3 regions of the Paenibacillus riograndensis SBR5 genome follow, and region 3 is predicted to be linked to each of the others. Evidence: riboswitches for the same ligand, from Rfam matches in the RefSeq annotation. Region 3 holds a riboswitch; each other region holds the start of a gene.

Region 1 (9,998 bases), 3.5 Mb from region 3:
GGCTTATGGATTATTATCTCTTAGCAGGCGCTATATAAGTTGAACTCCGGTGACTGGTTATGCTTCCGATGCGAGCTTTCTGTAGGAAAGCTATCAGGCGAATTTTTAAGTTCATCTTATTTAGTTGGAAAAAGGGAGCTTATTTTTTCCGTAATTCAAAAATCCTGAGCATTAAATGGAAAAAGTGAACTTAATTGGGCTATATTCCTTGACTAACGGCGAAATGAGCTGAATTAGTGTCCCTTTTTCCACTTCATCTGTCGAGGACAGGATGCTCTAGCAAATTAGTTAACCTTTTTCCACTTGGAGTTGCCGTAGGAATCAGCGGGAGTCGTTCTCCAGGTAACGCTAGACTGAAATCAGGACGGCTGCAATGTCCCGCTGGGGACGGCGCAGCCGTTTTGTTCCTGCATAGGAAATTATACAATACCAAAAAATATGGACAACCTGGAAGGTTAGCATAAATAAGAAGCTTGGGTTCCCCTGAGGTGTTAACCCTAGAAAATCTTGCACGGAATACAACAAAGTGTATCTTAAGCAGGTCGAATGGATGAATATCTTGTACGTTATACAACAATCTGTGTCCAAAGCACACTAAGTGGATAAAAAATCTTGTGAATTGTGCAGCAATGTGGGCCTTATTTCACCATATGGGCGAAAATCCTGCATGTTTTACAACAAATTCGGACTTCGTAACCCTCATGACCTTATTATCTGCCAGGGCGATTTTGTTCTTATGGAAATCCAACACAAGGTGCAGCAGAAGATGATCCGCGGGTTCCAGTGCTAAGCGGATATTCTGTTTCTCTGCGGGTAGCCTGTCCAGCAGGCTGTGCTTCGCTGCTACTGCTGAATCACCCGCAGAAAATTCCGGGCGGCACCACGAATGTCGGCAGCTCCGGCGATTGCGGAGATCACAGAGATTCCGTCAGCACCCGCCTGGATCACCGGCTGTGCATTAGCCGCAGTGATTCCGCCGATGCCCACGAGCGGAATGGTAAGTCCGCTGCGGCGCAGCTCCTCAATCACTCCTGTTCCTTGAACCGCTTCAGCATCGTCCTTGGAGGAAGTAGGGTACACCGGTCCGACTCCCAGATAGTCGGCTCCGTCGGCAATCGCCTGCTGCGCTTCCTTCAGGTTATGGGCGGAGACACCGATGATTTTGTGCGCTCCCAGCCGTTCACGGATGGAACGTGCCGGGGCATCCTTCTGCCCCACATGCACGCCGTCAGCGTCCAGGGCCACGGCCAGATCGATGTCATCGTTTACGATAAAAGGTATCTTGTGCTCCCGGCACTTCTGCTGGAGCACCTGTGCAAGCTCAATATACGCCTGCCCGGTGAAAGCTGCGCTGCCCTTTTCGCGGTACTGGAATAAAGTGATCCCGCCATCCATTGCTTCAACGAGTGTCTCCAGTGGAGGTTTCAAGCAGTTCACACTGCCCATGATGAAGTACAGCTTCAGCAGTCTGCGTACATGTTCGCTGTCCATCCGCTGCATTAGCGCTGCCCCCTTAGCCTGGTCTGGTAAGCAAAATGATTTGTCGGGCCGTTTCCGGCACCTATATTGATTCCGTCTTCAATAGCCGCCTGGATAAACGCTTTGGCAGTATGAACCGCCTCCGGGACCCGTTGGCCTTGTGCCAGTCCGGCCGTGAGGGCTGCGGAAAAGGTGCAGCCGGTTCCATGCGTGTGCCTGGTAGCAATCCGGGGACTCTGCAAATAAATGAACTTCTCACCATCATATAAAAGGTCAGTTACCAGGGCACCTTCCTCATCGTGGCCGCCCTTGAGTATCACATGTCGCGGTCCCATGGCGTGGACAAGCCTGGCTGCGGCTTCACGGTCAGCCATGTCGGAAATCTTCATCCCGGTCAGAATTTCCGCTTCAGGGATATTGGGAGTGATGGCTAAGGACAACGGCAGCAGATCGGCAATCAAAGCCTGAACGGCTTCCTGCTGAAGCAGGGGAGAACCTCCTTTGGCAACCATGACCGGATCGATTACCAGCTTAGTCCAGCCATACTGCCGGAATTTTTGGGCAACGGTGTGGATGAGCCCGCTGCTGAACAGCATGCCGGTTTTAACGGCATCGGGTGTAAGATCCGCCCCGATGGAATCAAGCTGTGCGGCAACGGCTTCCCCCTCCAGCGGATACACACTCTGGACCCCCAGGGTGTTCTGAGCGGTCACTGCGGTGAGCGCAGACATGCCGTATACACCCAGCTCCTGAAAGGTTTTGAGATCCGCCTGGATACCGGCGCCGCCTCCGCTGTCCGAGCCGGCGACAGTCAAAGCTTTGAAAACATTAGTTATAGGATGGTTAGTCATAGCAAAATCTCCTTTGGCGAAGCTGTGATCATTGTTCCAAGCGCTGTACACGTGAGCGTTCAGCGTATACTTCCGGAGTCACGAGGGCTAATTGATTCAGGAATTCGGTCTGGAAGCTGCCAACTCCCTGTTGGCGCGTCCGGTTTGCTGCAATTTCAGCGGCAACTCCATAGAAGGATAGCGCTTCGGCAGCAGCCTCCAGCCAGGCTCCGCCGCTGGCCGCGAGGAACGCGCCGACAACCGCACTCAGCAGGCAGCCGGTGCCGGTAACCCGGGTCAGAACAGGATGTCCGTTGCTGACCACATAGGTGATGCGGCCATTTGTTATGACATCTTCCTTGCCGGTGATAATGACAACACACTTCAGCTTCAGCGCGGCTTGTACAGCCAGAGCAACCACATCACCGTCACCGGCTCCGGCATCCACGCCTTTGATGCTCCAGCGCTCGCCGACGACATGGGCCACTTCAGCGACATTGCCGCGCAGCGCGGTAATCTGCATCTGGCTGACCAGCTTATGGGTAACTTCGGTGCGGTAAGCAGTGGCTCCTGCACCCACGGGGTCAAGCACGACCGGTACGTTATGGCGGTTCGCAGCCTTGCCTGCCAGCAGCATCGATTCAATGGCGTAATCATTTAATGTGCCGATATTCAGCACAACAGCACCCGACATGGCGGCGATATCTGCTACTTCTTCATGCGCGTCAGCCATAAAAGGCGAAGCCCCCAGCGCCAGCAGCCCGTTAGCGCTGAAATTCGCGACTACAATATTAGTAATGTTATGCACCAGCGGATTGTTTTCCCGCACTTTGGTTAAGAAAGACATGATGATTCCTCCTCAAAAGTAAATGGCTAATCTTAAGGCAATCCATTGTATAAAAATGCAGCACATCTCACAAATTCATAAAAGCGTCCTGCGTCGTGACCCGGCCATGCAGCAGTCCGTTCTCATTCAGCCAGGACTTAACCTTCTCCCATGAGGCTGGGTCCTGATAGCCAAACGGCTCATCCCCGGCATCCATCAAGGGAAGCAGAAGCTTCAGGCTTTTGGTTTCGATATCTTTGTCAAGGGGGGCGGTAGCATCCTCATGGGCCATCAGAAGGTCCAGCGCCTCCTGCGGGTGCTCTGCCACAAATTGCTGCCCTTTACGTGCCGCCGCCATGAACTTCCCGATGTAGCCTTCAGCATTCTGCAAGCCCAGATCGCTTGCCACCAGAACCAGCTCGTAGTAGTCGGGAACGCCGTAATCCGTAGGGTTCAGCGAAATGACCGGATGCCCTTCCTTCTCCAGAATCAGCTGCTCATGATTAATGAATCCGCCGATAATTCCGTCTACCCGCCCGGCCGAAATGGCCGGAATCAGATCAAAACCCACATCGGTCAGCCTCACTGCCGACGGATCGCCGCCATCGCTTTTGACCATTGTTTTCAGCATGGCTTCGTACAGGGGAATCGAAGAGTATCCGGCATTTTTGCCTGCCAGCTCTTTCGGGCTTTTGATCCCGCTGTCCGCCGGTACCATCAGATGGTTCAGCGGATGCCGGACGATGGCGGCGACGGACTTCACCGGAATCTGCTCCCCCCGGGCCATCAGCACCTGCGGCTGGTAGCTTAAGGCTAGATCGACTTTGCCGGCGGCTACCAGCTTCAGGGCATCATTGCTGTCCGCGGGCATCTGGATATCCACAGCCAGACCTTCATCTTCGAAATAGCCCTTCTGCTGCGCAGCGTACAGGAAGGAGTGGACGGCATTCGGATACCAGTCGAGCATAATTGTCAGCTTGTGGGGCTGGTCAACGTTCCCTGCTGAAGCCGAGCTGGCGGGAGCAGCATGGTTGTCCCCTCCACAGCCGCTTACCGCAAGGGCAAGAGATAGAAGCAGCGACAGGGAGAGCAAGGGGCGCTTTCTTTTACTAACGGGATGTTCTGAAGGAAAGATGTTCATCGATGAATGCCTCTTTTCTGCAAAATAATGTTTTCGAGCAGCTTAATACTTAGGAACAGAACGATACCGAGTGCCGATAAAAGAAACACAGCGGCGAACATCTCTGCACTTTGCAGATTGCCCGCCATCCGGCGGCTGAAATACCCGAGTCCCCGGCTGCCGCCCAGCCATTCCCCGATTGTAGCGCCAATCACACAGTAGACAATAGAGAGCTTGAGTCCCGAAAACAGCGAGGGCAATGCAGGGGGGATCTGGGTTTTCCGCAGAATCTGCCAGCGGTTCGCACCTAGTGTAAGCAGCAGCTCTTTGTACACCGCACCTCTTTTGTGCAAACCGTCATAAGTGCCGATGACAACCGGAAAAAAAGCGGTCAGAAAGACCACAGCCACCTTGCTCCACAACGTATAGCCAAACCACATAATAAAAATAGGGGAGAGCGCGATCAGCGGAATCGTCTGGCTGATAACCAGCAAGGGGTACAGCGCTTTCTCCAGTGGAGAGAACATATGCATTCCGGTACCCAGCAGCACACCGCAGCACACGGACAGCGCAAAACCCAGCAGCACCTCCTGCAGTGTAGCGGGCAAATGTTCTCCAAAGAGCAGCAGCCTCTGATCCAGCATAGCCTTCCATATGGCCGTAGGGGCCGGAAGAATGAAGGCAGGGACAAGCTTCAACCGGGCGGCGCATTCCCAGGCGGCAAGAGTCAGCAGCACCAGCAGGGCGAAGGGGCCATATTCGCGTAAAAATGTTCTAAGATATGTACGTCTCATACAGCCTCCGTTCCAAATCCGCCCGTAAAGCAACAAAATGAGGGTCATAGTTCAAGCGGTAATGTCTGGGGCGCGGAAGATCTACCGGGAATTCCTGAACACCGCCGCCAGCGCCGCCGGACATCAGATAGATCCGGTCGCTGAGCAGGAGCGCCTCCTCCAGATCGTGGGTGATGAACAGCACGGTCTGCTCCAGACTGCCCCACAGCTCCAGCAGCCAGCGGTGAAGCCCGCGTTTGGTGATGGCATCCAGTGCTCCAAAGGGCTCATCCAAAAGCATGAGCTTATGGCCGGCAGCCAGTGTCCGCAGCATAGCGGTCCGCTGGCGCATTCCGCCGGACAGCTCGTGCGGATAACGCTGCTCTGTACCTGCCAGGCCAAAACGCTCCAGCATATTGCGGATACTCCTTACAGCTTCCGTTTTGCTGCCTGTTCTGTTCAGCTCCCAGGGCAGCAGGCAGTTGTCGAGCACGGTTCTCCAGGGCAGCAAAAGATCCTGCTGGGGCATATAGGCAACCCGGCCCAAACGAGAGGAAGGATCGGCGGATATCGTTCCGGGAATATTGAGCTCACCGCCGGTCTGCTGAAGCAATCCGGCAATGATTTTAAACAGCGTGCTTTTACCGCAGCCGCTGGCACCGACCAGAGAAATGAATTCCCCTTGGCGCACATCCATTGACAGGCCGCTGAATACCGGAGTTTCTGGAGATGTGCCGAAAGAATAGGACAGATCCGTCATTGAGATCATATTCGTATGAGCTAAGCCTCCTTTCATTTGCGCGGCAACACAATAAAGACCCATCTGTCTCCGAGTGGAGACAAATGGGTCTGAAAGGTTCAGGCAGTAGACGTATAGCGGCACCGCTGATCGTTTCTGTTCCACTTCCCTCCGCTGGTATGATCCAGATCAGGTTCCAAGGGTCCGAAGCTTCACGCTTCATCTCAGTCGGCAGACTCCCCTAGTGAAATAGCAGGTCAATATTGAATTCGCAATTGCTAATTAATATAGCATATTCAGCCGTGTTGTCAAAGGATCAACGCTCAGGAAGGTCAGGCTCGCTGGATTCCAGTGACGAACAGCGCGAGGACCCCCCGGGAGATTTCCTCTTTGGTAGAGTTGTGCAGCTTCTGTTGGTAGAGGTAGAGATCAGGACTTAGTACGGCAATCAGGGCGGTAGCGGCAAATTGCGGATCAACTGCAATCAGCAAACCATCATCCGCTGCCCGCCGGAGGCGCTGGGTCATCACTTCGTTCAGACGCCGGAAAATCGGATGCTCAAACTGAGTGAGCTGTTTTTTGCCGGTGAACTCGGACTTGATCATCTGCAGCAGCTCGGCATGCTGGTCAATGAAATCAACGACCTGCTCAATACTGCTCTGCAGGTCCTCCAGTGAGTTGGAAGCTCCCGTGGTGGCTTGCAGCTCCTGTTCAAGACGGGAAAGAAAACGCTCGGAGCTGGTTGAGAGCAGGGCGGAGCAGATTTCGCCTTTATCCGTGAATCTGCGGTACAGTGAACCCTGGCCGATCCCCGCCCTCTTGGCGATACCGTACATGCTGACCGGTTCCAGGCCGTTTTCTTCAAACAGCGCCTCTGCAGCCTCAAGAATCCGCTGGATATAAGGGTCCTGATAGTCCCTGGAAGCTCCCGGATGTTCTTTTGCTGGTTTTGTAGTTGGACTTCTGTCTGGTTCATTTGAATTCATGACAGGCTCCTTTCAGATATGCAGCATCTATATTACAGAAAATATGAAAATGTAATTGACAGTGCGGACAATTGTCCGTAAACTGAAAATGCAATGACGGACAATTGTCCGTTGGCATCATTTATTATATAGAAAAAGCTGCGCAAAGGTCAATGTACACATACCGGCGCGGTTCAATTTAGGAGGAGATAGAAGATGGAGCAAGAATTGAAGTCGGATGCGGATTTTCGTCTGTTAAGCATTCTGGTTCCGCTGCTGGCGATTATTGCCGGTGTGTTCATGGTGGTGCTGGACAGCACGGCGATGAATGTAGCATTGTCCACACTGGTCAAGGATTTTCATACAGAGCTAAATACACTGCAATGGGTTGTGACCGGATATATGCTGGCTCAGGCCTCAGTGATCCCGTTGTCCGGCTGGCTGTCTGACCGCTTTGGAGCCAAAACTGTTTTTCTGACCGCAGTTATTGTATTCACCATCGGCTCCATCCTCTGTGCCACCCCTAGCCGTGCGGAATGGCTGATCGCATTCCGTGTGCTGCAGGGACTGGGGGGAGGCTGTGTGCTTCCCGTTGGGATGGCTTACGTATATAAGCTGGCTCCCAAGAGCAAGGTTGGCGTAGTTATGGGGATCATGGGTATTCCTGTGCTGTTTGCTCCTGCCATCGGCCCTGTACTGTCCGGTTGGCTCGTGGAGTATCATTCCTGGCGCTGGATTTTCCTCATTAATATTCCCATCGGTATCATCTGTCTGCTGATCGGTTCCCGGAAGCTGCCCCAATCGGTGCGCAGCCAAGTGCCTGGAATGGATAAGCTTGGGATGATTCTAGGGCCTCTGGCCTTTGCCTCCCTGTCATACGGGGTTAGCCAAGGTGCGGACAGCTGGACCTCGGACAAAACATTGATCGGGTTATCCGTGGGTATGCTGGCCTTGATCGCTTTTGTCATTGCGGAGTTTCGCTCAGAGACACCGCTGCTGGAACTGCGGATTCTGCGCTCCATCGATTTCAGCACAGGCATTCTTGTACAATGGATTGCCCAGTTCGGCTTATACGGCGCATTGTTTCTGCTTCCGCAATTTCTCCAGCAGGCCCGCGGCTTCGGAGCTTTTGATACCGGACTGACGATGCTGCCCCAAGCCATTGCATCCGGACTTATGATGCCCATTGCCGGGATTCTGTTCGACAGGATCGGTGTGCGCTGGCTGGTGGTTTGCGGCCTTAGCCTTGTCTCAGGCGCCTTGTTCCAATATTCGCATGTAGATCTTGCCACACAGGGCAAAGACCTGATCCTGCCTCTGTTTATGTGCGGTGCGGGCATGGGGATGATGGTGATGCCTATGAATACGCATCTTTTAAATAAGGCGCCTAGCCACCTGGTCAACCGGGTTACTTCTCTGACCAACTCGATGCAGCAGGTAATCAACGCTTTGGCGGTATCGACACTGGTCACTATTCTGACCTCAAGAGCGGCAGCGCGCGCGGCGGAAATGCAGGAAGCTGCAGCTGCGGCCGGGAAGAATGCGGCGAATGCTTCTCCGGATGCGTTAAAGCTAGCTGCACATACTGTACTTGTCAAAGGGTTTGATGACACTTTTCACATTATGATCTTCGTAGCACTGGGAGGTGCTGTGCTGGGTCTGCTGCTGCGGAGAGGAAGCAGGGGCGGCAAAGACAGTTCTAAGACCAAGGTGCAGCCTGAAATCATGCACGGATGATTTTCTTAAATAAGAACCCCGTTCACCGGATAGGTGTTAACGGGGTTTTTTCGAAAGATTAGAATCTATGAGTTTCGGGGGAAGTTCTTGTCCGCAGCAGCCCAGTAGACCGAGAAGGAAGCTCGTCGTGCGGATTTTGCAGGTTTTTGGGCAAACTAACACAATCCGGTGCATGAATCCGCTGGGCAGTCACCATTAAAACGTTTACATTATAATTCCGATGTATATTATCGGAAAAGTCCTTGACTCCGCTGACATGCCGGTGTTACTATTCAACTTGCCGGCAGACAGCCGGTATATACAGAGATGATGAGAGGGGTTAACTTTTATGAAAAAACTTAGTCTGACTATCCTGATGCTGCTAACGGTGGTACTGGTAGCGGCTTGCGGCAATAATACCAATAATGCGGCAGGAAACAATACAGCAGCCGAATCATCGGCCGCTCCGACTGCAGAGGCTTCAGCGCCCGCTGAACAGAACAGCCTGGAAGCGATCAAAGCAAGCGGCAAGCTGCGTATTGGAACCGAGGGCACTTATGCACCGTTTACTTTCCATGATGCCTCGGGCAAGCTTACCGGATTTGATGTGGAGATCGCTGAAGAGGTGGCTAAGCGGCTGGGAGTGAAGCCGGAATTTTTCGAAACCCAATGGGACGGCATTTTTGCCGGGATGGATGCCAAGCGCTTTGATGTCATTTTCAATGAAGTTTCGATTACGGATGAGCGTAAGGTGAAATATGATTTCTCCGATCCGTACATTGTCTCCAAGGCGGTATTGATCGTTGGTGAGAAGAATGAAGACATCAAGACCTTTGCGGATCTGAAAGGCAAAAAAGCCGGCCAGTCCCTTACCAGCAACCTGTCCGATATCGCGCGTGAGAACGGGGCAGAGATTGTGGTCACCGACGGCTTCAACCAGGCGATTGACCTGTTGACCTCCGGCCGGATTGATGCAACCGTGAATGACGGGCTGTCCTACCTGGATCTGAAGAAGCAGAAGCCGGATGTTAAAATTAAGGTTGTCGACGAAATCGCCGAGGGTTCCCAGAGCGCCGCTGTCTTCCTTAAGGGCAACGATGAGCTGGTAGCGGCAGTAAGCGAAGCATTGGCAGCTATGAAAAGTGACGGCACGTACCTGAAAATTTCCGAGAAATATTTCGGTGCTGACGTTTCCAAATAATAACGGATGGACCTGGCGGCTCCGGCCGCCCGAAGTCCGAAAAGGATGTCTGATCAATGGATGACCGTAAAATACAAATTTTCCTCGATTCCTTGCTGCCCCTGCTCAAAGCCGGGGTGGCTTTTACCATTCCGCTCGCAGTAGTCTCTTTTATTCTGGGTCTGCTGCTGGCTATTTTTACCGCACTTATCCGGCTTTCGCCCTGGACTTTGCCGAGGCTGATCGCCCGCTTCTACGTCTGGATTATCCGGGGAACGCCGTTGCTTGTACAATTGTTTATTATTTTCTTCGGGCTGCCGGCGGTGGGGATTATCCTTGATCCGTTTATAGCTGCGACCATCGGGTTCAC
Region 2 (9,998 bases), 2.7 Mb from region 3:
TGCCGGACGGGTAACAGTAGCGACCCTGTCGGACATTTATTCGGGTGTCACTTCGGCTATCGGTGCCCTGAAGGGGCCGCTGCACGGCGGTGCGAACGAGGCGGTGATGAAGATGCTGGAGGAAATCGGCACTCTGGATGCAGTGGAGCCGTATATCCAAGGCAAGCTGGAGCGCCGTGAGAAGATTATGGGCTTTGGCCACCGTGTCTACAAAAATGGCGATCCGCGCGCCAAGCACCTGATGAAAATGTCCCACGAGCTGGGATTAATGAAGAATGACACTGCGCTCTACGATATGTCGGTCAAAGTCGAGGAGCTGATTACTTCAAAGAAAGGCCTCAAGCCTAACGTGGACTTTTATTCGGCCTCGGTCTATACGCAGCTTGGCATTGAGCGGGAGCTGTTCACGCCGATTTTTGCCATCAGCCGTACCTCCGGATGGACTGCACATATTCTGGAGCAGTATGAGGACAACCGCATCATCCGCCCGCGTGCGGAATACACAGGCATGTCCGAACAAAAGTACGTTCCGGTGGACGAGAGATAAGGCGGCCCCTTGCGGGCCGCTGCACCCCTTTAGTAGAATGAAATATAAACCAAACTAAAGTCTATGCTTCCAAGGCAGCGTTGTGCGAAGACGAAACAAGGGAGCATAGGCTCACAAAACTTTTAGGAGGACTACCCACTAATGTTGAAACTGGAAAAATACGATCTGCCGACAGAAGGCGAACAAATTACAATCGAAGACGGCAAGCTGCTCGTTCCGGATCATCCGATCATCCCGTTCATCGAGGGTGACGGTACAGGCCGCGACATTTGGAAAGCCTCCAAACGGGTACTGGATGCTGCAGTAGCCAAAGCCTACGGCGGCAAGAAGCAGATTGCCTGGTACGAAGTATTTGCCGGTGAGAAAGCCTTCAATACATATGGTGAATGGCTGCCGAACGATACGCTGGAAGCAATCCGTGAGTATATTGTAGCTATCAAGGGGCCGCTGACTACGCCAATCGGCGGCGGTATCCGTTCCCTGAACGTGGCGCTGCGCCAGGAGCTGGATCTGTATGTCTGCCTGCGTCCGGTACGCTATTTCGATGGTGTGCCTTCTCCGGTGAAGCATCCCGAGCTGGTGGACATGGTGATTTTCCGTGAAAATACAGAGGACATCTATGCCGGCATCGAGTACAAGGAAGGCTCCGCAGAAGTGAAAAAGGTTATCGAATTCCTGCAGAACGAGCTGGGCGTGAACAAAATCCGTTTCCCGGAAACTTCCGGGATCGGCATCAAGCCGGTATCCTCGGAAGGCTCGAAGCGCCTGGTGCGCTCTGCGGTGGAATATGCAATCAAGCATGGCCGCAAGAGTGTGACGCTGGTGCACAAGGGCAACATCATGAAGTTCACTGAAGGCGCATTTAAGAACTGGGGTTATGAAGTGGCGGAGCAGGAATTCGGCGACAAGGTCTTCACCTGGAACCAGTATGATGCCATCAAGGAGAAGAGCGGCGAGGCGGCTGCAAATGCTGCCCAGAAGGAAGCGGAAGCATCCGGCAAAATCATCATCAAGGATGCGATTGCGGATATCGCCCTCCAGCAGGTGTTGACCCGTCCAACCGATTTTGATGTGATCGCCACGCTCAACCTGAACGGGGACTATCTGTCCGACGCGCTTGCTGCACAAATCGGCGGGATCGGCATTGCGCCTGGAGCGAATATTAACTATGTTACAGGACACGCTATTTTTGAGGCTACACACGGCACTGCACCGAAATATGCCGACAAAGACGTAGTCAATCCGGGTTCGGTGATCCTGTCCGGCGTAATGCTGCTTGAGCATCTGGGCTGGCAGGAAGCGGCAGACCTGATCTACAAAGGCATGAGCACGGCCATCAACAATAAGACTGTTACTTATGATTTCGCCCGCCAGATGGAAGGCGCAACAGAGCTGAAATGCTCGGCCTTTGCTGACGAAATCATCAGTCATCTATAAGACCAACCATCCTCAGCTTATGCTGCGAAGTCAGTTTGCCGAAGCTGTGTCAAGGCTGGATATGCTCACTAAACTCTTAGGAGGATAAACGTGGCTATCAAACGTAATAAAATTACAGTCGTAGGCGCCGGTTTTACCGGCTCCACCACGGCGTTAATGCTTGCCCAAAAGGAGCTTGGCGATGTGGTGCTTCTGGATATTCCCCAGCTGGAGAACCCGACCAAAGGCAAGGTGCTGGATATGCTGGAGGCCGGTCCGGTACTGAAGTTTGATGCCCGGATTACGGGTACCTCCAGCTACGAAGATGCGGCGGATTCGGATATTGTCATCATCACCGCGGGGATTGCGCGCAAGCCGGGAATGAGCCGCGATGATCTGGTCAACACGAATGCGGGCATTGTAAAATCGGTGTGCGAGAATGTGAAGCGTGTGGCGCCTGAATCCATTGTCATCATCCTGAGCAATCCGGTAGATGCCATGACTTACGTGGCCTTCAAAACGCTGGGCTTTCCCAAAAACCGGGTCATCGGCCAATCCGGAGTGCTGGACACCGCGCGTTACTGTACTTTTATCGCCGAGGAGCTTAACGTTTCGGTGGAGGATGTGCGCGGCTTTGTTCTGGGCGGCCATGGGGACGACATGGTTCCGCTGGTGCGGTATTCCAGTGTCGGCGGCATTCCCATCGAAACACTGATTCCGGCAGAGCGGATTGCGGAGATTGTGCAGCGTACGCGGGTAGGCGGCGGTGAGATTGTCAGCCTCCTTGGCAACGGCAGTGCTTACTATGCCCCTGCAGCATCTCTCGTGCAGATGACCGAAGCGGTTCTGAAGGATAAGAAGCGGATACTTCCTGTCATCGCCCTCCTCGAAGGAGAATACGGGTACGACGGTCTGTTCATGGGCATCCCGGCTCTGCTGGGTGCTGAAGGGATTGAAAAGATCTTCGAGCTGGAGCTGACAGCGGAAGAAAAGGCGGCTCTCGATAAGTCTGCAGATTCAGTACGTTCAGTAACTTCAGTGGTTACTATCTAGGTCCATACGGACGCAAGCCCTCATTTCCATTCAAGAAATGAGGGCTTTCTTTTCATAAGCTATGTGGTTGGGTATAATAAGAATGTAACTTATATCACAGCGAAAAATGAGGAGGCTAATCATGGATCGGATTTTCTTTTTCTTACATATGATCGGGACCTTGGCGCTCGGCTTCTATCTGGTGCTGCCGTTTATTCTGAGCGGTACGGCCAAGCTCTCTGCTTCAGCCAAAGAGGGAACGTTAAGCGCTATCGGCGGATTTAACCGGTTCGCCCAGTATGGTCTGGTCATCCAACTGCTGACAGGGGGCTATATGATATCACAAGGGGATTATACCGTAGCCTGGATGGTTGTGGTTGTAGTTCTCCTGCTGGCGATGTTCGCACTGGGCGGCATCATGGGCAAGCCGCTGCGTCTGGCAGCTGCCGGAATGCGTGAGAACCGCGATGTATCCGGCCATACCGCGAAGCTGCGCACCCTGAGCCTGCTGCTGATGGTTGTGCTGATCGTGATGATGTTTTTTATGGTGTACAGACATATCATCTAAGTTGAAATCTCGTAAAATGGCTCTGGCGGCTGCGGCTGCGGGGGCCTTTTTTTGTTGTATAGGAAATTATACAGTGTAAAAAAATGTGGATATATCTTGGCGGCCTCACAGAATATAAGCGATTGCAGAAGGGTGGGGCTCCATCCGCTGACTGAAGCGGACAGAGGAGCCCTTATTTTGCCCAAAATCTTGCTTTTTCAGCGGATACGGACAGAGGAGCCGTTATATCGTTCGATGGAGCCTGGAATAAAGGGGAAAGGGACAAATAAGGGTACCTCAGTCCGTAGTCCTGCGGAATAAACGAATCTTCTTTCAATAACGGCTTTCCTGTCCGTAACGGCAGAGGATAGATCCCGAAGGAATTGGGCGATTCGTCTTCAGCATGCCCCCGTTGATTTGGGAGCGGTGGGGAATCCCTGTGGCCGGGAAGCCCCGTGTTGTTATTCACCCGCCAGGGTGATTTTGTTCAAATATAAGAATTTATATGTTTCACGCTATAAATTATCCTTCTATTTCTCGCTGAAACGGGTACCGTCCTAATAAGGACGGCGTAGCCGTTTCTACTTGTTGTTTAGGAAATTATGATTTTTTAAGTCGTGGATAAGGTGTGTATAAAACTGGGGATAAGTAGGGGGGCAGCAAACTCACCCATAAACGGGTGGAAATCAGCCGAATTCGATTACCTTTTTCCAACTAACATTGGCCAAGAAGTAGATGAACAGTGCTAGTTGGAAAAAGGGAACTTATTTCTCTTGGAAATCCACAATTGTGAGATTGAAGTGGAAAAAGGGAGCTTAATTGGGCCGAATTTCCTTAGAAAGGGCGAAATGTGCTAAATTAGTTACCCTTTTTCCACTTAACCTGCGGGAGAACAGGGTAATCGGGCAAATTAGTTGCCCTTTTTCCACTTGGAATTGACGGAGGACACATAAAGGGTTTCCCTAAGGTGTTAACCCTTGAAAATCCTGCACGGAATACAACAAAGTGTGATTTAAACAGGCCGAATGGGCTAACATCTTGTACGTTATACAACAATCTGTGTCCTAAGTACGCTAAACGGACAAAAATCTTGTGAATTGTACAACAATATGAGCGCGGCTTCACCAAATGGACGAAAATCCTGCATGATATACAACAAATGCGGGTTTCGTAACCTTCAGGACCCTTATTTACCCGCCAAGGTGATTTTGTATATATGTACACGCTCTAATCCTTCTATTTCTCGCTCAAACGGGTACCATCCTTGTAAGGACGGCGAAGCCGTTTTGTTCTGGAAATTGTTTGGATCACCTGGAAGTGTGGTAAGTAACATAACGTAAAGCGATTGTATAATTGATGACGCAGAAGCCATCCTAATACGATGTGGTTACTTCCCAAAAAAGTTGCACAGCGAAAGGAGAATGGATCATGCCAGACAACAAGCAATCCACAAAAACTTTGCCACCTCAGGTGCAGGACCGGCAGCCCGGAATTGAGAGCGAGATGAAGCCGCGCCCGGAATTTGAAACCTCAAGCTATAAAGCGGCAGGCAAGCTGCTGGGCAAGGCGGCGCTCATTACGGGAGGCGACAGCGGCATTGGGCGCGCGGTTGCCGTTCATTTTGCCAAAGAAGGTGCGGATGTGGTCATTTCCTATCTGAATGAGCATGCCGATGCCGAAGAAACGAAACGCCAGGTCGAGCAGGAGGGCCGGAAGTGTATTCTGGTAGCCGGTGACATCGGGGTAGAAGCGTTCTGCCAGGATCTGATCAACAAAACAGTGGAAGGCCTGGGCAAACTCGACATTCTGATCAACAACGCCGCCGAGCAGCATCCGCAGGACAAGATTGAGGATATCACCTCGGAGCAGCTGGAGCGGACGTTCCGCACCAATATTTTTTCCATGTTCTATTTGACCAAAGCCGCCATGCCGCATTTGAAGAAAGGGTCTACGATCATCAACACGACATCGATCACAGCCTACCGGGGCAGCCCGCAGCTGCTGGACTATTCGTCGACCAAAGGCGCAATTCTCAGCTTCACCCGCTCGCTGTCGATGAATCTGGCGGAAAAAGGCATCCGTGTCAATGCCGTAGCTCCGGGCCCGATCTGGACACCGCTGATTCCATCTACGTTTGATGCCAAAAAGGTCAGCGAGTTCGGCGGCACACAGCCGATGAAACGTCCGGGACAGCCGGAAGAGCTGGCTCCAGCCTATGTCTACCTGGCTTCGGAGGATTCATCCTATGTCAGCGGGCAGGTAATGCATGTCAATGGCGGGGAAATTGTCAACGGCTAAGAGCCGATGTGTAAACCAGGCTTGCTTAAAAATACAGCAGCAAAAAGAGCGTGCCCTCGCGGCCCGCTCTTTTTGCTGCACATGCCAAGTGCCAGGGAAGCAGTTTTTCGGCAAAAGGGATAGCTTTTCCGAGGAATTATATGTTAATATGAACCACGTCAGCAACTGAATATTGGAATTGTCCCTAGGGGTGCCGCAAGGCTGAGACGAACGTTCCGTTCGGACCCTTTGAACCTGATCTGGTTAAAACCAGCGTAGGAAAGCGGAGAATGAATGAACTGCAGCGGGGTTGTATCCATATACGCCCGTATTCCTGTACAAATTTATGACTGCCTCCTATCGGGGGCGGTTTTTTTGTGTGTCCGGCCTGCTCCAAGAATATAGCGAAAAGAAGGTGAAGCTGTGGCGGAGATTCATTTGATCTCGGACGGGAAGCTGGAGCCGGGAAGGTTCATTAATCTAGCAGCGGCTGTATATCCGCTCGTGGACTACATCCACCTCCGGGAAAAGCACCGGCCCGCCCTGGAGCTGCTGGACATGGCGAAGCAGCTGCTGCTTGCGGGGGTTCCCGCTTCCAGCCTGGTCATCAATGACCGGCTGGATGTTGCGCTGGCCGCCGGTGCAGGCGCTGTTCAACTGGCCTGGAACAGCCTGCCGCCGGCCTCGGCCCGCGCCGCCGCTCCCGGCCTGCGGCTGGGAAGGTCGGTGCATTCCGCGGCGGAAGCTGCGGAAGCGGGCCGGCATGGGGCCGACTACGGCCTGTTCGGCCATGTTTTTCCTACCGCCTGCAAACCCGGTCAGCAGGAGCGCGGTTTGGGGCTGCTGGCGGAAGCGGTGCGCCGCAGCCGTATGCCGCTGATTGCCATCGGCGGCATAGAGCCGGGCAATGCCGCTCAGGTGATCCGGCAGGGCGCAGCCGGGATTGCGGTCATGTCCGGCATTTGCAGTACGGAAGACCCTGTGGCCGCCGCGCGTGCTTACCGGTTGGCGGTCCGGGAGGCTTGAAGCGGGAGTCAGTCTCATCCGGTTCGGGCCGCTCTGGATGTCATAACGCAAAGGAGGTGAGAAGGCATGAATCTGATCATCAATGGCAAAGCCCTGGAGATAGCGGAAGACTGCCGGACGGTAGCGGATCTGCTCAGCCGGCCCGAATGGAGCGGACGGCTTGTGATCGTGGAGCGCAATGGGGAAATTGTGAACAGGGAGCATTACGCCGGGACATCGTTCAGCGAAGGGGACCGGCTGGAGCTGGTGCATTTTGTAGGCGGGGGCTGAAGCGGGTTTTCGGGTGCGGGCTAATGGGAATGTTTCAGTCCCGTGGAGCTCTTCATTCAGCAAACCCGGCAGTTATTATCCTATTCCATACCAGGAGGCGAGTTTATGTTAGATCCATTAGTGATTGGCGGCATCACATTATCAAGCCGGCTGTTCATCGGCACCGGCAAATACAGCCGGAATACGCTGATTCCCGAGGTGGTTGCGTCTTCAGGCTCACAGGTGATCACGGTTGCCCTTCGCCGCGTAGATCCCGAGAGCCGCGACAATATTGTCAGCCATATTCCTCCCCATATGACCCTGCTGCCTAACACGTCAGGGGCGCGCACCGCCGGGGAAGCGGTGCGGATCGCCCGGCTGGCCAGAGCCGCAGGCCTTGGCAACTGGGTCAAGATCGAGGTCATTAACGATCAGAAATATCTTTTGCCGGATAATCTGGAGACCATCCGGGCTACGGAGATACTGGCCGCCGAAGGTTTTGTGGTGCTGCCGTATATGAGCCCGGACCTCTCCGCTGCAATTCGGATGAAAGAGGCTGGAGCAGCCGCAATTATGCCGCTCGGCTCACCTATCGGCTCGAACCGCGGCCTGCGGACCAAAGAGCTGCTCCGCATTCTCATCTCGGAGGTGGATCTTCCGGTTATTGTTGACGCCGGTATCGGCCGTCCGTCCGAAGCGGCGGAAGCGATGGAGCTGGGGGCCGCCGCTGTGCTGCTCAATACGGCTATCGCTACCGCCCGTGATCCGCTGCTGATGGCTGAAGCCTTCCGTGAAGCAGTGTCTTCGGGCCGCAAGGCCTATTTGGCTGGACTCGGTCCGGTGGAAGAGAATGCGGTCGCCTCTTCGCCTTTGACCGGATTTCTGAAGTGATTCTAAGCCTAACTGAAAGGAGGGAGAACCATGAGTTTTTATGAATCATTGACCCGTCTGGAGCAGCTTCCTTACGAGAGCCTGTGGCAGCAGTTCCAGGTAGAGGATGTGAAGCGGGCACTATGCAAGGACCGCCTGGATGAAAGCGACCTGCTGGCCCTGCTGTCCCCGGCTGCGGAGCCATGTCTGGAGGAGATAGCCCGGCGTGCGCAGCGGCTGACCCGTACGCATTTCGGGCATGTGATGCAGCTGTTCACACCGATGTATCTGGCTGATTTTTGTGTGAATCACTGCACCTATTGCAGCTTCAGCTCCATATATGATTTTCCGCGAAAAAGATTGACGCCTGAGGAGGTCAGACAAGAGGCGATCGCGATCGCCTCCACAGGCCTGCGCCATCTTCTGGTGCTGACCGGAGAATCGCGCAGTGCGAGCCCGGCTTCTTATGTGAAGGAATGCGTAGAAATTCTGCACGAGTACTTCCCTTCGGTAAGTATTGAGGTGAATCCGCTGTCCACTGCGGAATACCGGGAGCTTAGGGAAGCGGGAGTGGACGGTTTGACCCTGTATCAGGAGGTTTATCATCAGGAAACGTACCGGAAGCTGCATGTAAAAGGCCCCAAAAGGGTCTTCCGCAACCGTCTGGATGCCCCTGAACGGGGCTGTCAGGCCGGCTTCCGCGCTGTTAACATCGGTGCGCTCCTTGGGATGTATGACTGGCGGCAGGAGGCGTTCATGACCGCGATGCATGCGAGGTATCTGCAGGACAAGTATCCGGAATGTGAAATCGGCTTGTCCGCCCCGCGTTTCCGGCCGTATTTGGGGGAGTTCAACCCGGATAGCGATGTTACGGACCGGGCGCTGGTGCAGATTATTTTGGCCTACCGCCTGTTTCTGCCCCGTTCCGGCATTACTTTGTCTACCCGGGAGCCTGCCCCGCTGCGTAATCATCTGATCCACCTGGGCATCACCAAAATGTCTGCAGGCGTCTCCACTGAAGTGGGAGGACACACCCAAGATGGCGGAACTCCGCAGTTCGAAATTTCGGATGAACGGAGTGTAGAAGAAATTACGGACATGCTTCAGGCAAACGGCCTGCAGCCGGTCTTCAAGGATTGGGATCTGCTGGGGCTGCAAGCGTAAAGGGAGGATCATTAACGCGCAGCTTGTCCACTACTCATCACGGGGTGCCTTCGTCCTCCAGGGCCTGTCCGCCGCCTGCTCCGGCAGACAGCTCGTCCAGGGACAGCTCGAAGCCGGGGGCCATATGAGCCAGAAAATATTCCATTTCCGGCATCTCAAGCCCGCGCAGCTTCGCGGCGGTCTGCACTTTCGCGGCGGCAAATTCGCGGTTGCCTGCGGCGACCTCCCAGACGCATTTCAAATAAGCGTCGAGATGGTCGGCCGCTTTGACATAACGCAGCAAACGGGCATCTTCGGAGCCGGAGGGGCTGTCCTGCGGCTGCAGGAGCGGCGCATAGACGGAGGATAGCTCCGGCGGAATCATCCCTATAAGCCGCTCGGCGGCGATCCGTTCCATGTCGCGGAAGCTGGACAGGAGGCGCGGGTTGTTGTGCTTGACCGGCGTAGCGATATCGCCGGTGAAGACTTCGGTGGCGTCATGGAACAGCGCCATTGCAGCCGCCCGGTCGGCGTTCAGCGAACGGGCAAAATGGACGTTGCCGATGGAGCAGAGCATATGCGACAGCAGGGCTACCTGGAACGAGTGCTGCGCCACGTTCTCCGGTGCGGTGCTGCGCATCAGGCTCCAGCGCTGGATATACTGGAGCCGGTACAAATAGGCTGAAAAATGGTAATTCAATTTTAAAGTAACCCCTTTCATGCGTGGTTTAATATGTTATGATAAAGTTAATTGTAACAGAGTTTGGACAACCACAAACGCATGGAGAGGAGCTGGACTGAAGATGCAGCATTTTGAAGACAGCGTTTATGATCTGATTGTTGAAACCTCCACCAATCTGCCGGGCGATGTGCGCCGGGCAGTAGCCAAAG
Region 3 (9,998 bases):
CATGCGTATTGATTATCATACCCACCATGAACGCTGCGGCCACGCGGTAGGGACATTAGAAGAATATGTTCAGCGGGGGATTGAACTGGGACTGGAGCAGCTCGGACTGTCGGACCACCTGCCGCTTATCCATGTGGACCCCGAGAGCTACTATCCTGAGATGGCTATGCCGCTGTCTGAGCTTCCCCGTTACGTTGAAGAATGTTTGAATCTGAAAGAACGCTATCGCGGGAGAATTGAGCTGCGGGTCGGGCTGGAAGCCGATTATATCGAAGGGTATGAGGAGCAAATCCGCGAGCTTTTGTCACCGTATCCGTGGGATTATCTGATCGGGTCGGTGCATTTTCTCGGAGAATGGGATATCACGGACTTTCGCCAGACCGGAGGCTGGGAAGGCCGGGATGTGATGGAGGTCTACCGCCGGTATTATGATGCGGTGCGGAAGTCGGCGTTATCGGGATTATATGATATTATAGGACATATGGATGTTATCAAACGGTTTGGCTACGGTCCACAGACACAGGAGGGCAAGGCCGAGGTGCGGGCACTGGAGCTGGAAGCGCTGAAGGCAATAGCCGGCAGCGGCATAGCGATGGAACTCAACGCTTCAGGGCTTACCAAGCCCTGCGCGGAGATGTTCCCCGCGGAGCATGTGCTCCAGCAGGCGCTGGAGCTGGGCATCCCGCTCACCCTTGGCTCTGACGCCCATGATCCCTTGAAGCTGGGAGACGGCCTGCAGGAAGCGCGCAGCCTGCTGTGGCGCACAGGGTTCCGCAGGCTGGCAGTGTTTGAGGGGCGTGTCCGCACATTGGTCCCGTTTGAACTATAAATTTTGATCCCCAGGAGGGCACTATGCATCAATTGCGTATTTTTTCCGGTTCGTCGAATCCGAAGCTGGCCGCAGATATTGCGGAGCGTCTGGGTGCCCCGCTGGGCCAGATTAAGCTGACCCGCTTCAAGAGCGGCGAGATTTATGTGCATTATGAAGAGAGCATCCGGAACTGTGACGTATTTTTGGTGCAATCCCTCGCCCATCCCATAAATGAGCTGTTCGTAGAGCTGCTGGTCATGATCGATGCCGCCAAACGCGCATCGGCGAGAACGGTTAATATTATCGTGCCTTATTACGGCTATGCCCGGCAGGAGCGGAAATCTGCGCCGCGCGAGCCGATTTCAGCCAAGATGGTGGCCGATGTGCTTACGACCGCAGGAGCCACCCGTGTGATTACGATTGATCTGCATGCGGCGGCGATTCAAGGCTTTTTCAACATTCCGGTGGATCACTTGACGGCACTTGATCTGATTAGCGGATATCTGAAGGTGAAGGGCTTATCCGACCTGGTGGTTGTGTCACCGGATGCGGGCCGTGCCTCCATGGCCGAGAAGCTGGCCAGCCGTCTGGATTCGCCGTTTGCCATTATGATCAAGAAACGCCCGGCTCACAACGAATCGGTAATTACGCATGTGATTGGCGATGTAGAAGGACGGACGCCCATCATTATCGAGGACCTGATTGATACGGGAACGACGATTGTGAATGTGGTGGAAGGCCTGAAGGAGCGGGGGGCCAGGAACAGCATCGTTTGTGCCACCCATGGTCTTTTTTCCGGAGACGCCTTGAGCCGTATGGTTCACCCTAATATAGATGAAATTGTCGTTACCGATTCTATTGCGCTGCCGGATGATCATTCCAGCCGCTTCACTGTGCTCTCCGTAGCGCCTATGCTGGCTGAAGCCACACGCATTATTATCGAAGGCGGTTCCATTGACAAGCTGTTCATAGACGCGGGAATTTAGGTTCCTGCGTCTTCTTTATGGAGAGACAAGAAGCGGGCGGGGTAAATCAATCATGCCGGATGGGTTGGGATGGTTTTTCAAGCTTTTACCTCCTGGAGACTTCCTTCCGAGCTTGAGAATCCCCCAGTCAACTGTGGTATACTGTTTGGAGACAGTCGGGACCATAAATGGCAACGACGGTACTTAAATGGGAGCCAAGGCAGAGATTTACCGCCGCTCTCCTATTTTTCGTGAGGATAAGGAAGCTTACAAAGGGAGGTGCCTTGCTTCCATGATTGAGAGAACTTCAGAGAATGACGTGGAGAATGGCAACGTGATTCCCGTTACTCTGGATGCCAATTTTTTCTTTGAAAGAGCCGTACGGTCATTGGACCGCTTTCAATATGATAAGGCATTGAAGAATTTTCGCAAAGCTGTTGAATATGAACCGGAAAACCCGGTGAATCATTGCAATATGGCGGGTATATTATCCGAGATGGGCAAATATGAGGCTTCCAACGACATTTTGACCCATGTTTTGGAGGAAGTTGACCCCTCTATGACGGAATGCCACTTCTATATGGCTAATAACTATGCAAATATGGAAAGCTTTGAAGAGGCCGAGCGCAGTCTGGTCACCTATCTTCAGGAGGATGCGAACGGAGAGTTCATAGCCGAGTCTGAAGAACTGATGGAGCTGCTGCAATATGAGCTGAACCGTCCGGCTCCGCTGGTCCGGATCCGCAGCCGGGAAGGTGTAGTGGAGCACGACAGAGCACGCAGCCTGCTCGAGGAAGGAAAGTTTCCGCAAGCAGTCACGCTGCTTGAAGAAATTGTGCAGAACATCCCCGATTTCCTCGCGGCGCATAACAATCTGGCTCTTGCCTATTTCTACATGGGCCGCTTTGCCAAAGCCAAGGAATGCCTTGACGAAGTGCTTGCGCAAGACCCGGGCAATCTCCATGCACTATGCAACATGGCTATTTTCCTGCAGTATGCGGGCGACCGGGAGCAGCTGGCGGGGCTGGTGGGCATGCTGGAAGCCACAGTGCCTTTTCACCAGGAGCATGTATTCAAAATGGCTACAACGATGGGGATTCTGGGCAAGCACAGAACGGCCTACGGACACTTCCGCCGCCTGTTGAAGGATGAAGAGGTCGGTGGTGATGCCAGCTTGTACCATTACTGCGCGGCGGCGGCAAGCAACAGCGGATTTGTGAGCGAGGCGGTACGCTGCTGGCAGATGGCCGCGAAGCTGGACCCTGAGTCGGCAGTACCGAAGTTTTTCCTGTCCCAGCTACAGCTGGCACAGGCCGAGGGCCGGCCGCTGCCTCCGGTAAGCTATAATTATCAGCTGCCTTTTCAGGAGCAGCTCAAGCAGTGGAAGAACAACATGGACAGCTTCTCGGAAGAGGTGCGGAATAATCCGCTGCTGCGCGCTTCGTTCTTCTGGGCGCTGCGTTACGGCGATGCAAGTACGAAGCTTCAGGTGACAGAGGCGCTCCGCTGGATCGGGGACGATGAACTGTCCGAGGTGCTTAAGGGAGCCGGGGGGCAGGAGCCGCTTCAGGAGAGTGCGCTTCTCGGCCTGCAGCGGCTGATCGGGGGCAGGCCTGAGGAGAGCGCGATCCAGAATGCCGTTCAGGAACCGGCTGTGCCAGGGTATAAGGGACTGCCGGAATGGAAAGAGGACTGGCAGCGGGTTATTGACCAGACAGCTGCCGTGATGGACCGGCGTTATGATGCCGTTCTGAAGAAGGATGCCGAGCTCCTCTGGAAGCAGTTCATCAGCCGTCTCTACCCGGATGTCCCCTTGTTTAGGCATACTGCCGGCTGGTGTGCGGCTCTGGAATATTTAACCGCCAAGCTGCACGGCTATCCGCTTACCTATCGTGAGGCTGCCCAGTGCTACAGCGTTTCGGTTTCCATGGTAAGCCGGTACGCGCGGCGTATTCATCAAGTATGCGGGTTCCCGCAGGACGGGGCGGCAGGCGACGTTTTGCCGCCTTTTACGGAAAATATCTGACCCTAAGGAGGATATACTCATGTACAAAACCATTGTAATCGGAACAGGCCCGGCAGGACTGACTGCCGCGATTTACCTGGCACGTGCCAATCTCAGCCCCCTTGTTATTGAAGGCCTGCAGCCGGGAGGACAATTGACTACAACGACAGAGGTAGAGAACTTCCCTGGTTTTCCTGACGGCATCCTGGGTCCGGATCTGATGGATAACATGCGCAAGCAGGCAGAGCGCTTTGGGGCTCAATTTAAGAATGGCTGGGTGGAGGCTGTGGACTTCTCACAGCGCCCGTTCAAGATAACCGTGGATGGCTTGGGTGTGCTGGAAGCAGAGACCGTAATTATTTCGACCGGGGCTTCGGCGAGGTACCTGGGCATCCCCGGAGAGCAGGACAATGTCGGACGCGGGGTCAGCACCTGCGCTACTTGCGACGGGTTCTTCTTCCGCGGCAAAAAGATTGTAGTGGTTGGCGGCGGCGACTCCGCCATGGAGGAAGCAAGCTTCCTGACGCGGTTCGCTTCCAGCGTGACCCTGGTCCACCGCCGTTCGGAGCTGCGCGCTTCGAAGATCATGCAAGACCGCGTGCGGGAGAACAGCAAGGTGGCCTGGGCACTGAACCGCACGCCGCTTGAAGTCGCCATCGGGGATACCGGGGTGAAGGGACTGAAGGTCCGCAACAATGAGACGGGGGCTGAAGAGCTTGTGGAAGCGGATGGCGTATTTGTCGCTATCGGCCATACACCGAACACGGCCTTCCTGGGCGGGCAGATCACTACCGATGCTAACGGCTATATCGTGGTGAATCCGGGTACAACAGAAACCAACATTCCGGGCGTGTTTGCTTGCGGCGATGTGCAGGACACCCGTTACCGCCAGGCGATCTCGGCTGCCGGGACCGGCTGCATGGCCGCCATGGATGCCGAGAAATATCTGGAAGGCTCGATGGTGCATGACTGGAGCGAAACGCTGGATAAGTAACGGAGGCGCTCAGTCAGCAAAAAATTTCATTGACACAAAATACCAATCCATGTAAATTGTATTTAATTAGATAAGATACCCACTAGGGGAGCCTGAATAGGCTGAGACGGGATAACTGATTCCCGGACCCTTGAACCTGATCTGGATCATACCAGCGTAGGAAAGTGGAGTCGGACCTTTTTTAGCGCAGCCTTCTTTGGCTGTTCCTGAATAAAGCCGCTCCAGGTGGAGCGGCTTTTTGAATTATAAGAATTTATAGGCTCTGCGCTATAAATTATCCTTTTAATTCTCGCTGAAACGGTAACTTCCTTATGCAAGGACGGTGCAGCCGTTTCGGCTTGCTGCGTGATTATCTTATCTGCACATTGCTCATAGGGCATAGAGGAGGAGATAAGAATGTCAGATTCAGTAAAGAAGGAAGAGGTTAACCTTTCAGGATTCCCCGCGAGCCGCAAGGTGTATGTAGAGGGCTCACGCCCGGATATTCAAGTGCCGATGCGTGAAATCTGTCTCAGCCGGACTGAGGGCGTGGCGGGAGATTCGGACAATGCGCCGCTGCGTGTCTATGATACCAGCGGGATTTATACGGACGACGGACAAGAGACCGATATCCGCAAGGGGCTTCCGCCGCACCGGTTATGCTGGATTGCGGAACGCGGAGATTCAGAAGAATACGCCGGGAGAGCCGTGCAGCCCGGGGATAACGGAAGAACTGTGGACGGGTTGCCGGAAGAAGGCTATTCCGGCTTGAAGCGGCGTCCGTTAAGAGCGCGTGAGGGCCGCAATGTCACCCAGCTGCACTATGCGCGGCAGGGGATCATTACACCGGAGATGGAGTATATCGCCATCCGTGAGAACACCCGGCCTGAATTCGTAAGGGACGAGGTCGCGGCAGGCCGGGCGATTATCCCGTCCAATCTCAACCATCCCGAGAGTGAGCCGATGATCATCGGGCGTAATTTCCTGGTCAAGATCAATGCGAACATTGGAAATTCTGCCGTATCTTCATCTATCGATGAAGAAGTGGAGAAGATGAGGTGGGCAACACGCTGGGGGGCCGACACGATTATGGACCTCTCCACCGGTGCAAAAATCCATGCCACCCGCGAATGGATTATCCGCAACTCGCCGGTTCCAATCGGTACAGTGCCCATCTACCAGGCGCTGGAGAAGGTAAAAGGAATCGCTGAGGATTTGACCTGGGAGCTGTACCGCGACACGCTCATTGAACAGGCGGAGCAAGGTGTGGATTACTTCACCATTCATGCCGGGGTGCTGAAGCGCTATATTCCCCTTACGGCCGGCAGAATGACGGGAATTGTCTCACGGGGGGGTTCCATTATGGCGGCCTGGTGCCTTGCCCATGATCAGGAGAACTTTTTATATACGCATTTTGAGGAGATTTGCGAGATTATGAAAACTTATGATGTCGCCTTTTCCCTGGGAGACGGACTCCGCCCGGGCTCCATCGCCGATGCCAATGATGAGGCCCAGTTTGCTGAACTGGAGACGCTGGGGGAGCTGACGGCGCTGGCCTGGAAGCATGACGTTCAGGTGATGGTGGAAGGTCCAGGCCATGTGCCGATGCACAGGATCAAGGAGAATATGGATAAGCAGCTGGAGCTTTGCCGGGAAGCGCCTTTTTACACACTCGGTCCGCTGACCACGGATATTGCCCCCGGCTATGACCATATTACATCGGCAATCGGTGCGGCAATGATCGGCTGGTTCGGGACAGCGATGCTCTGCTACGTTACCCCGAAGGAGCATCTGGGCCTGCCGAACAAGAACGATGTGCGCGAAGGTGTCATTACTTACAAAATCGCTGCACATGCCGCTGACTTGGCCAAGGGGCATCCGGGCGCGCAGGATCGGGACAACGCACTCTCCAAGGCGCGGTTCGAGTTCCGGTGGCGAGACCAGTTCCACTTGTCGCTGGACCCGGAACGCGCGCTGGAGTACCATGATGAGACGCTTCCGGCGGAAGGCGCCAAAACAGCGCATTTCTGCTCGATGTGCGGCCCCAAATTTTGCAGCATGCGGATCTCGCACGATATCCGCAATTCGTCCAGGCTGAGCAGAATGCTATAACCTGCAGCAACCTTTCCAAGAGGCTGTTTCCGACGCTATAACATGCGGAGGGGACAGCTTTTTTCTATATACATGTCATTCCGTATCCACGTGGCAATTCAATCATTTGGTCAGTGTTATTAAGTTTATGAATTTGTGATTGCAATCACAATCCGCCTCTGTGCCCTATGCTAAGCTGGTGTTGAGAAAGGTTATCAATTAGCCCGAGGTTAAGCTGCAGGAGGAGAGCGCAATGAGCAAAGGCCTTAACATGGATGAGTCCATATTTGAGCTGGTCAGCCGTTATCCGGAGGTCGTAGATATTATGGTGGAGCTGGGGTTCCGCGATATCACCAAGCCAGGCATGCTGCAGACGGCAGGCCGGTTCATGACCCTGTCCAAAGGAATCACAATGAAGAAAATGAATCGCGAAATCGTCCGGCAAGCTTTTGAACGCCATGGCTTCGAGATTATGTGAATAAAGGAGAGAGTACAATGAGCGAACTGATTAACAACCGGGAAGTGGATGTTCCCGAGCAGACACGCCGCCAAGCCATGCTTAGGGAAATTATCAAGGAGCTGCATGCCGGAAAAAGTGTGGAGGAAGTCAAGGCGCGTTTTGCAGAAGCGGTAGGCGATGTTACGGTAGCGGAAATTTCGGCTATGGAGCATTCACTGATGACGGAAGAGGGGATTCCTGTAGAGGAGGTGCAGCGCCTGTGCTCTGTGCACACGGCCATTTTCAAAGGGTCGATCCAGGAGATTCACCGGTCCAATAAACCGGAGGAACAGCCGGGGCATCCCGTACACACCTTCAAGCTGGAGAACCGCGAGATTGAACGTCTTGTGAACTTCCGCCTCCAGCTTCATACCGATAAATTCCTAAGAAGCGGCACGGAAGAGATGAGGTTCAAGCTGCTGGAGGATCTGAGCCTGCTGCTCGATCTCGACAAGCACTACAGCCGCAAAGAGAATCTGCTGTTTCCCTATCTTGAGAAATACGGCATCTATGGTCCCACCAAGGTGATGTGGGGAGTGGATGACGGTATCCGCAGCATGATTAAGCAGGCCAAAGCCGCGCTCAGTTCTTACAACGGGGAAGCCGAGGAGCTTGGTGCTCTGCTGGCGAACATTATTCAGGAAGTAAATGAAATGATTTTTAAGGAAGAAAACATCCTGCTGCCGATGGCGCTCGACAAACTGACTGAGGATGAATGGGTCAAAATCGCCCGCGAAAGCGATGAAATTGGCTTCTGCCTGGCTGCGCCCGAGCAGGAATGGATTCCTGAGCGTGCCCCGGAACCGGAAGGCGCTGCAGCGCCAGCGCAGGAGGGAGGAGTGGCTCCTCAGGGCTTTATCCGCTTCGAAACGGGTCTGTTGTCGCTGCATCAGCTGGAAACAGTGCTGAACCATTTGCCGGTCGACCTGACGTTTATTGACGAAAATGACGTAGTCCGCTACTTCTCGCATGGTAAAGAGCGTATTTTTGCCCGCACCAAGGCGGTCATTGGACGCACGGTGCAGAACTGCCATCCGCCGCAAAGCGTGCACGTGGTAGAAAAGCTATTGGCCGATTTCAAGGCAGGCCGCAAGGATGCTGAGGATTTCTGGATTGCCATCAAAGATAAATTTATCTACATCCGTTATTTCGCTGTCCGTGATGAAGCGGGAAAATACATGGGCACGCTTGAATTCACCCAGAATATCGCGCCGATCCGCGCACTGGAGGGGCAAAAACGGATTTTGTCGGAATAGCGCATAGTTCAAACGTCTGGAGAAACGGAAGCCGCCTCTTTTGGAGGACGGCCAAGCCGTTTCTTTTTGCATAAAAAATACCAGCCGCCTTATATGGCCGGGTGTGCCGCCTTTCCTTGACCGCAGGGGTACCTTCTATTATAGTGGGTACGTAGGATTAACTATTTTAGCATAGAAAAAGGTGGCTTGTTACATGTCTGAAAGTATCTACGTTGGCGTTGACTTAGGTGGAACCACGATTAAGGTTGGAATCTGCAATGCCGAAGGGAACCTGCTGCATACCTATGAGGGGCCTACGGGGACTGCGGATGGCGTCGATGCCGTCATCGATAATATCGAAAAGTATGTGCGTCAGATTGTGGAGGACTCCCCGTACTCTTGGGATCAGCTTGCCGGTGTAGGAGCGGGCCTGGCCGGGTTTACGAATATTCGTGAAGGAATTATCATCCTTGCGCCTAACATAGGTTTTAGAGATGTGCCGATCCGATCCATTCTGGAAGGTCGTTTGAACAAGCCAGTCAAAATAGACAATGACGCCAATGTGGCTGCGCTGGGCGAGGCCTGGAGCGGCGCGGGACGCGGTGTGGAGAACTGCGTGTGCTACACGCTGGGCACCGGTGTCGGCGGCGGAATTATTATTAACGGCAAGGTGTATCAAGGGTTTGCAGGACTTGCCGGCGAGCTAGGGCATATTTCTGTAGTGCCTGACCTGGAAGCTATTCAATGCGGCTGCGGCAATATGGGCTGCCTGGAAACGGTTTCCTCTGCTACGGGTATTATCCGCATGGCTAATGATGCTGTAAGCCGCGGCGACCGCACCTCGCTGTCCATGGTAGAGAAGATTGCAGCCAAAGAGGTATTTGATGCGGCTAAGGCCGGAGACGAAGTGGCTCTGCGGATTGTGAACCGTGCTGCGTTCTATCTGGGCAAATCCATGGCTGCTGTTGCAGCGGTGCTGAATCCCGAAGTGTTTATCGTCGGCGGCGGTGTCTCCAAAGCCGGAGACATTCTCTTTGACGAGGTCCGCCGCGTGTTCGCCAAGCTGGCTCCGGCCCCGCTGCAGACCGGTGTGACAATCGTGCCTGCCGAGCTGGGAAATGATGCGGGTATTATCGGTGCCGCAGGTCTTTTGCTGCGTTCTTAAGCAGCTGGAATTATTCATATACTATGGATAGGGAGGGGGCGCTTCGATGACCGAATTGGAACAATCACCGCCCGGTGGAGCCACCCTGATTATTATTACGGGCATGTCAGGTGCAGGCAAGACAATTGCTGTGCAGAGCCTGGAGGATCTCGGATTCTTCTGTGTGGATAATTTGCCGCCGGTGCTGATTCCCAAGTTCGCCGAGCTGATAGAGCAGTCGAAAGGGAAAATTGCCAAGGTGGCGCTTGTTATCG

The links. Region 3 has a riboswitch for thiamine pyrophosphate ahead of thiC (phosphomethylpyrimidine synthase ThiC). Riboswitches for the same ligand answer to the same signal wherever they lie in the genome.
Region 1: linked by a shared signal. The riboswitch ahead of PRIO_RS15095 (ABC transporter ATP-binding protein) and the one ahead of thiC (phosphomethylpyrimidine synthase ThiC) in region 3 are both predicted to bind thiamine pyrophosphate.
Region 2: linked by a shared signal. The riboswitch ahead of PRIO_RS11590 (thiamine phosphate synthase) and the one ahead of thiC (phosphomethylpyrimidine synthase ThiC) in region 3 are both predicted to bind thiamine pyrophosphate.

What each region holds. Positions count from the first base shown of each region.
Region 1 covers NZ_LN831776.1:3,631,766-3,641,763, forward strand. Annotated here, with positions in the region: gene thiE (thiamine phosphate synthase) at 844-1,500, opposite strand; gene thiD (bifunctional hydroxymethylpyrimidine kinase/phosphomethylpyrimidine kinase) at 1,500-2,330, opposite strand; gene thiM (hydroxyethylthiazole kinase) at 2,359-3,156, opposite strand; gene PRIO_RS15085 (ABC transporter substrate-binding protein) at 3,224-4,276, opposite strand; gene PRIO_RS15090 (ABC transporter permease) at 4,273-5,049, opposite strand; gene PRIO_RS15095 (ABC transporter ATP-binding protein) at 5,030-5,824, opposite strand; TPP riboswitch at 5,917-6,020, opposite strand; gene PRIO_RS15100 (TetR/AcrR family transcriptional regulator) at 6,100-6,753, opposite strand; gene PRIO_RS15105 (DHA2 family efflux MFS transporter permease subunit) at 6,949-8,469, shown strand; gene PRIO_RS15110 (amino acid ABC transporter substrate-binding protein) at 8,798-9,649, shown strand; gene PRIO_RS15115 (amino acid ABC transporter permease) at 9,706-9,998, shown strand, end outside.
Region 2 covers NZ_LN831776.1:2,863,630-2,873,627, forward strand. Annotated here, with positions in the region: gene citZ (citrate synthase) at 1-547, shown strand, start outside; gene icd (NADP-dependent isocitrate dehydrogenase) at 689-1,984, shown strand; gene mdh (malate dehydrogenase) at 2,075-3,016, shown strand; gene PRIO_RS11580 (hypothetical protein) at 3,138-3,563, shown strand; gene PRIO_RS11585 (SDR family oxidoreductase) at 4,971-5,840, shown strand; TPP riboswitch at 6,017-6,118, shown strand; gene PRIO_RS11590 (thiamine phosphate synthase) at 6,243-6,845, shown strand; gene thiS (sulfur carrier protein ThiS) at 6,912-7,115, shown strand; gene PRIO_RS11600 (thiazole synthase) at 7,221-7,985, shown strand; gene thiH (2-iminoacetate synthase ThiH) at 8,016-9,128, shown strand; gene yfbR (5'-deoxynucleotidase) at 9,166-9,807, opposite strand; gene PRIO_RS11615 (fumarate hydratase) at 9,911-9,998, shown strand, end outside.
Region 3 covers NZ_LN831776.1:166,267-176,264, forward strand. Annotated here, with positions in the region: gene hisJ (histidinol-phosphatase HisJ) at 2-829, shown strand; gene PRIO_RS00815 (ribose-phosphate diphosphokinase) at 853-1,797, shown strand; gene PRIO_RS00820 (tetratricopeptide repeat protein) at 2,069-3,802, shown strand; gene trxB (thioredoxin-disulfide reductase) at 3,822-4,775, shown strand; TPP riboswitch at 4,850-4,955, shown strand; gene thiC (phosphomethylpyrimidine synthase ThiC) at 5,172-6,866, shown strand; gene PRIO_RS00835 (DUF1858 domain-containing protein) at 7,099-7,323, shown strand; gene PRIO_RS00840 (DUF438 domain-containing protein) at 7,341-8,600, shown strand; gene PRIO_RS00845 (ROK family glucokinase) at 8,794-9,744, shown strand; gene rapZ (RNase adapter RapZ) at 9,791-9,998, shown strand, end outside.